DNA from 2 places in the Terrabacter terrae genome. Region 1 is predicted to be linked to the other one. Evidence: predicted binding sites of a transcription regulator. Region 1 holds the regulator's gene; the other holds the start of a gene.
What was found. The regulator LexA, encoded in region 1, represses DNA repair genes until DNA is damaged. The targets are predictions, from matches to a motif close to TCGAACANNTGTTCGA.
Positions count from the first base shown of each region.

Region 2: a site for LexA is predicted at 1,289-1,304, ahead of ruvC (crossover junction endodeoxyribonuclease RuvC). Genes of this name have one in related genera too.

Region 1 is NZ_BAAANB010000003.1:153,542-157,081, forward strand. Features, by position in the region: gene ABD194_RS06050 (sensor histidine kinase) at 1-933, shown strand, start outside; gene ABD194_RS06055 (LysM peptidoglycan-binding domain-containing protein) at 1,172-1,600, opposite strand; gene lexA (transcriptional repressor LexA) at 1,830-2,555, shown strand; gene ABD194_RS06065 (hypothetical protein) at 2,614-3,540, shown strand, end outside.
Region 2 is NZ_BAAANB010000021.1:1,633,106-1,636,645, reverse strand. Features, by position in the region: gene ruvA (Holliday junction branch migration protein RuvA) at 1-550, opposite strand, end outside; gene ruvC (crossover junction endodeoxyribonuclease RuvC) at 547-1,215, opposite strand; gene ABD194_RS17855 (YebC/PmpR family DNA-binding transcriptional regulator) at 1,392-2,150, opposite strand; gene pdxT (pyridoxal 5'-phosphate synthase glutaminase subunit PdxT) at 2,147-2,794, opposite strand; gene kynU (kynureninase) at 3,001-3,540, shown strand, end outside.

The DNA of each region.
Region 1 (3,540 bases):
CGGCTGTGCGTCTTCGACTCCACCCCGCGCCACCTGGACGCAGCCCAGGAGGAGTCGCTGGCCGCTGTCGCCGAACGGGTGGTGGACGTCCTGGAGCTGCGGCTGCGCACCCGCCGGCTGCAGGACTCGCTGGAGGCCCTGACGCGGGCGCAGGAGGAGCTGCGCCGATCCAACGAGGCGCTCTCGGTGTTCGCCGGGCAGGTGAGCCACGACCTGCGCACGCCGTTGACCGCGATCATGGCCAGCACCGAGCTGCTCGGCCAGGAGGACTCGGTGCGGGCCGACGAGTGGGCCCAGCGCCTTGTCTCCACGGCCCACCGGGCCGCTGGCCGGATGGCGGGCATGATCGAGGAGATCCTCGCCTATGCGCGCGTGGGCGCCGAGCTGCGGCGCAGCCGGACCGACGTCAACGAGGTCCTGACCTCCGTGCTCGAGGACCTCGAACCGGCCCTGCGCGCGAGCGGTGCGACGGTGACCTCCGACCGGCTGCCCGTCCTGTGCGTGGACCGGCAACAGCTCTACTCCGTGCTCCTCAACCTGGTCTCCAACGCCGTGAAGTACGCACGTCCCGACACTGCTCCACGAGTGACCATCTCGGCCGTGCAACACCCGGGCAGCTGGCGCCTCACCGTGCAGGACAACGGCATCGGTATCGCGGAGGCGGACCGGGAGAAGGTCTTCGGCCTGTTCAACCGGGTCGAGACCTCGGTCCCTGGCAACGGCATCGGACTCGCCACCGTCAGGCGAATCATCGAGGCTCACGGCGGCGCCATCGGGATCGGCACGGTCGAAGGCCCGGGCTGCAGCGTGTGGTTCGAGGTCCCTGTCGAAAAGACCGACGCCGGCTCTGCCGGAGTGACCGCAGAGGGCACGTCGGGAGGCGCTGCAGGAGGCGCTTCGGGAAGTACTGGATCAGGCGACCGGCAGGGCTGAGCGGGCGCGCCGGTCCCGGCCCACAGCATGGACCACCCCGAGGACATGGCCTCGAAGACGGCGGCAACCCGAAACGCCGCATCCCTGAGCGGGATACGGCGTTCGGGGGCGGATGCGGCGGGGTCGAAGCGCCGCTACCGCCAGCCGCTGGAGGTGGAGCCAACGCGGCCGATCGGAGAGCCGGGTGCATCAGGCACAGTGGCGCGGGCACGGGCTCGTGGGACGAGGGCGCTGTGGGTCAGTGCGCGGGGATGACCAGCTGCTGCCCGGCGTGGACCTGGGAGGTGCTCAGGCTGTTGGCGACCTGGAGCTGCACGACGCCGTCGGGGACGGTGAGCTCGGGCAGCTCGCGGGCCGCGATGCCGGAGAGGGTCTGGCCGGACTGCACCGTGACCGTGTGCGGGTCGCCGGTGGCGGATGCCAGCTGGCCCGCCAGGCCCACGCCGAGCAGCGCGACGACGCTCGCGACGAGAATCGTGCGCACGAGACGCCCGAACCTGGTCAGCCGCATCGGGGACCGTGGCGACGAGTGGTGCGCTGCACGACTCCCCCGGGCCGCGTCACGCCCGGTGGGCACGAGGACGAGGTGCGGCCGCGGCGTGGACGACTGCCCCCCGGTCCGCTCCGCCTGCGGCTCGCGAACGGCCTCGAGGACGATTGCGCTCATGGTGACCTCCCCTTGCTCCAGATGTGACGAACATGTGTTCGATAGAACGTGTGTACGAGTTGTAGCACGTCTGTTCGACGAAGTCGAGACACGCCTCGAACAGGTGTTTGGCAACTGTGTTCGAACCTCGTAGTCTTTCCTCACACCACAGACCTCACCAGCCACCACTGACACTGGCCGCTCCACGCCGGCGTCACGCGCGGCCTGACGAGCCGACGAAGGGGACACCATGGGCGTGACCGAGCTTCCCGACCGCGAGACCGGCGACGGCCTGACCGTCCGCCAGCGGCGCGTGCTCGAGGTCATCCGCAACTCCGTCGACCGTCGCGGCTACCCGCCGAGCATGCGCGAGATCGGCGACGCCGTCGGCCTGGCGAGTCCCTCCAGCGTCTCCCACCAGCTCAACGCGCTCGTCGCCAAGGGGTACCTGCGCCGCGACCCCAACCGTCCGCGCGCCCTCGAGGTCGTCTCCCCCGACGCGAAGGCAGAGGAGCTCGGCTACCGCGGCGGCTCCGTCGAGCCGATCCGCCCCCGCGGTGACCAGTACGACACCGAGACCGACTCGGGCGACGCACGGCCCGAGGCCTCCTACGTGCCGGTGCTCGGCCAGATCGCGGCGGGGGTGCCGATCACCGCAGAGCAGGTCGTCGAAGACGTCTTCCCGCTGCCGCGGCAGCTCGTCGGTGAGGGCGAGCTGTTCCTGCTCAAGGTCAACGGCGACTCCATGGTCGAGGCCGCCATCTGCGACGGTGACTGGGTCGTGGTGCGCCAGCAGCAGCACGCCGACAACGGTGACGTCGTGGCCGCCATGCTCGACAACGAGGCCACCGTCAAGACGTTCAAGCGCAAGGACGGCCACGTGTGGCTGATGCCGCACAACCCCAGCTTCTCCCCCATCGACGGCGACCACGCCACGATCCTCGGCAAGGTCACCGCGGTCCTGCGCCGCATCTGAACGAACCCCCGGCGGACCGAGGCGAACACGAGCGGGACGAAGGCGGACACTCACCCCGATGACCCCGATGACCCCGATGACCCCGATGACCCCGATGACCCCGATGACCCCGATGGCGCAGGAGCGCACCCCAGACGTCGTCCTCACCTACCGCTACCTGCGGGGCGCGATGATCGCGCTGCTGCTCATGCTCCTGTTGTCGGTCGGCTACCAGTGGTGGTGGGAGACCGGGCACTCCTGCTGGCTCGGATCGATCAGCGCCTACTACTACACACCTGCCCGTGGCGTCTTCGTCGGCGCGCTCTGCGCGCTCGGTGCCAACCTCATCGCCTACAAGGGACACTCCCCGGAGGAGGACGTGCTCCTCAACTTCTCCGGCCTGATGGCCTTCGTCGTCGCCCTGGTCCCCACCGCGCCCGACGACCGGTGCGGGCCCAACGCATACACCCAGACGGCCCCGGAGATCGCGGCAGCCGTGCGCAACAACGTGTGGTCACTGCTCGTGGTCGCCGTCGTCTCCGCGGCAGTCGTCGCCTGGCTCGGGCGGGTCGGCAGGGCGGGAGCGCCGCCGCGACCGCGCAGCGTGCGCTCCATCGTCGTGAGCGTCGTCTGCGGGACGGTCGTGCTGGCCGAGCTCACCCTGTTCCTCGTCCTGCGCGACCGGTTCATCGCCCTGAGCCACGGCATCGCGGCCGGCACCATGGTGGCCGGCGTCATCGCCGTCATGGTGCTGAGCGCCCTCGGCGCCGAGGAGAGACACCTGGGCCGTGACGGCAGTCGCGGCACCGTCTACAAGAAGGTCTACATCGCACTGGCGGTGGCCCTCGCCTTGGCGCTCCTCGTCGCCGTGGTCACCGCAGCCGGTCTCACCGGATTCGGGCACCTCGTGCTGGTCGCCGAGGTCATCGTCATCATCCTCTTCGGCACGTACTGGGGGGTGCAGACCAAGGAGCTGTGGGACCTGCGGGACACCTCGGGCCCGGAG
Region 2 (3,540 bases), on a different contig from region 1:
CGTCGGCCGCGAGCGGTGCGACCTTGTCGAGCGCGTCGTCGGCCTGGCGGGCCGTCCAGCCGAGACCGACGAGGGCCTCGCGGACCTGCTCGCGCCAGGCCTCGCCGGTGTCGAGCGGCACGGGAGCGGCCTGACCCACCGACCCGGGCAGGGCGCCCAGCTTGTCCTTGAGCTCGAGGACCATGCGCTCAGCGCCCTTCTTGCCGATGCCCGGCACCTTGGTCAGTGCCACGAGGTCCCCGGTGCCGAGGGCCACGCGGACCGCGTCGGGCGAGTGGACGGCAAGCACGGCCAGGGCCAGCCGCGGCCCGACGCCCGAGACGGTCTGCACCGTCTCGAACACGTGCTTCTCGTCGTCGGTGGCGAAGCCGTAGAGCGTCAGCGAGTCCTCACGGACGACGAGGCTCGTCGCGAGCTCGGTCGGCTGCCCGAGGCGCACCGAGGCGGCCGTCGCGGGAGTCGTGTGGACGAGCATGCCCACGCCTCCGACGCCGACGACGACGGAGTCGAGGCCGACCTTGAGGACGGTTCCGGAGAGCGAGGCGATCATCGGGGCTGGGCTCCAGGGTGCGGTGACTGGGGTCGGTCGATGCCGACTCGGTTGCGGGGCGGCTGGTTGGTGGCGGCGCGCAGCCGCTGGGCCGGTGGCGCGGCACCCGGTGGGACACGACGGGGTATGCCGCTCCCCCGGCCGCCCGTGCGGGCGAGCACCTCGAGCCGGGCTTCCTCGAGCCGGTTCTGCGTGCCACCGCGCCAGACGTGGCAGATGGCGAGGGCGAGGGCGTCGGCGGCGTCGGCCGGCTTGGGGGGCGCGTCCAGCCCGAGCAGTCGGGTGACCATGGTGGTGACCTGCGCCTTGTCCGCGCGGCCGCTGCCGCTGACGGCGGCCTTGACCTCGGTGGGTGTGTGGAGCGTGACCGGCAGGCCCAGCCGCTCGGCCATGATCATGACGATGCCGGTCACCTGGGCGGTGCCCATGACGGTGGAGACGTTGGTGTCGGCGAAGACCCGCTCGATGGCCACGGCCTCGGGGCGGTGCCGGGCGAACCACTGGCGCATCTCGTCCTCGACGGCGACGAGGCGCTTGGGCGTCGGGTCACCGGCGGGCGTGCGGATCACGCCCACCTCGACGAGGGAGAGCTTGCGGCCGGGGACCCCGTCGACGACGCCCACGCCGCACCGGGTGAGCCCGGGGTCGACCGCGAGGACGCGCACGGCATACCTCCTCGGGGTCTGGGACGGGCTGTCGGGACGAGAGCGTCGGGGGCGAGTGTCGGGCTGTGACGATCCGAACACGTGTTCGGGACAACGCTAACGGGCGGGTCCGCAACGGACGGGAGGCACGCCGGTCACCGGCGTGCCTCCCGTTCCGTCGGCCTCGGGGCCGCGGGTCACTCCTCGTCGTCGAGCTGGGCGAGCACGTCGTCGGGGATGTCGCCGTTGGCGAAGACGTTCTGCACGTCGTCGCTGTCCTCGAGCGCCTCGATGACGCGGATCATCTTCTTCGCGCCGTCGAGGTCGAGCGGGACCTGCAGGTTGGGCACGAACGACGCCTCGGCCGACTCGTAGTCGATGCCGGCGTCCTGGATCGCCTTGCGCACCGCGACGAAGTCGGTGGCCTCGGAGATGATCTCCCAGGTGTCGCCGTTGTCGTTGACCTCCTCGGCGCCGGCCTCGAGCACGACCTCGAGGATGTCGTCCTCGGAGCCGGCCTCCTTGAGGACGGTCACGACACCCTTGCGGTTGAAGACGTAGGACACCGAGCCCGGGTCGGCGAGCTGGCCGCCGTTGCGCGTCAGCGCGGTGCGCACCTCGGCAGCGGCGCGGTTTCGGTTGTCGGTGAGGCACTCGATGAGCACCGCGACACCGTTGGGCGCGTAGCCCTCGTACATGATCGTCTGCCAGTCGGCCGCGCCCGCCTCGGCACCCGACGCGCGCTTGACGGCGCGGTCGATGTTGTCGTTGGGCACCGAGGTCTTCTTCGCCTTCTGGATGGCGTCGTAGAGCGTCGGGTTGCCCGCGGGGTCAGCGCCGCCCTGACGGGCCGCGACCTCGATGTTCTTGATGAGCTTGGCGAAGAGCTTGCCGCGCTTGGCGTCCTTGGCCGCCTTCTGGTGCTTCGTGGTGGCCCATTTGGAGTGGCCGCTCATGCAGTGTCCTCGCGTTCCGGTGACTGGCGTGCGCCCGACTGCTGGAGTCGGTGCTCTCTGACGATCGAGACGAACTCGGCGTGGATCCGGCGGTCGGCGCCCACCTCGGGGTGGAAGGAGGTGGCCATGAGGTTGCCCTGCCGGACCGCGACGATCCTACCGGCGGCCTGCCCCTCGCTCACGCGGGCGAGCACCTCGACGTCGGGTCCGGCGTCCTCGACCCACGGGGCGCGGATGAAGACGGCGTGGACCGTACCGGTGTTGGCGGGGCTGCCCCAGGCGTAGTCGAGGTTCTGCTCGAAGGAGTCGACCTGGCGGCCGAACGCGTTGCGCCGCACGGTGATGTCGAGGCCGCCGAGCGTCTGCTGACCGGGGCGGGCGTCGGCGATCCGGTCCGCGAGCATGATCATCCCGGCGCAGGAGCCGTAGGCGGGCATCCCCTCGGCGATGCGCCGCAGCAGCGGCTCGCGCAGCTCGAAGGCACGGACGAGCTTGTCCATGACCGTGGACTCGCCGCCGGGGATGACGAGCCCGTCGATCGCCTCGACCTCGGCCGGCCGACGGACGGTGACGGCTTCGGCCCCGAGGGCCGTCAGCGCGGCCAGGTGCTCGCGCACGTCTCCCTGCACCGCGAGGACGCCGATCCGCGGCTTCGTCTCGTCGGAAGGCGCGCCGGCGGAGGCGGGGCGGGCAGTCTTGGTCGTCGTGCTCACCGGATCAGGGTAGAACGCGCCGGACAGCGGGCTCGCCACGGGTGGCTGCGGTGCACCCGTGCGTGTCTGTCTCGGGTGCGAGACGTTCGAGGAGGCGGTGCTGACATCGGCGGCGGCGCACGGGATACGTTGCGGCCATGACGACGGTGCACACCCACGACGCCCTCATGAACGATGCGCAGCAGGCGGACGACGCCTCTCCCCTGCGCGGCACGCGAGAGCTCTTCGACCTCCCCGACGACGTGATCTACCTGGACGGCAACTCGCTCGGCGCCCTGCCTCGAGCCGTGCCCCCGGTCGTCGACGACGTTTTGCACCGGCAGTGGGGCGAGCGCCTGATCCGGTCGTGGAACGAGGCCGACTGGTGGGGCGCCCAGACCCGCGTCGGCGACCGCGTGGGCCGCCTCGTCGGTGCGGCGCCCGGCCAGGTCGTCGTCACCGACTCGACGTCCGTCAACCTCTTCAAGGCCGTGATCGGCGCGGGGCGCCTGCGACCGGGGCGAACGGTCGTGCTGACCGACCCCGACTCGTTCCCGACCGACCTCTACATGACCGAGTCCGCGGCCGCGCTGGCCGGGCTGCAGGTTCGCCGCGTGCACCCGCGCGAGGCGGTGGCCGCGATCCGGGAGCTCGGCGACGACCTCGCCCTCGCGTCCTACTCGAGCGTCGACTACCGC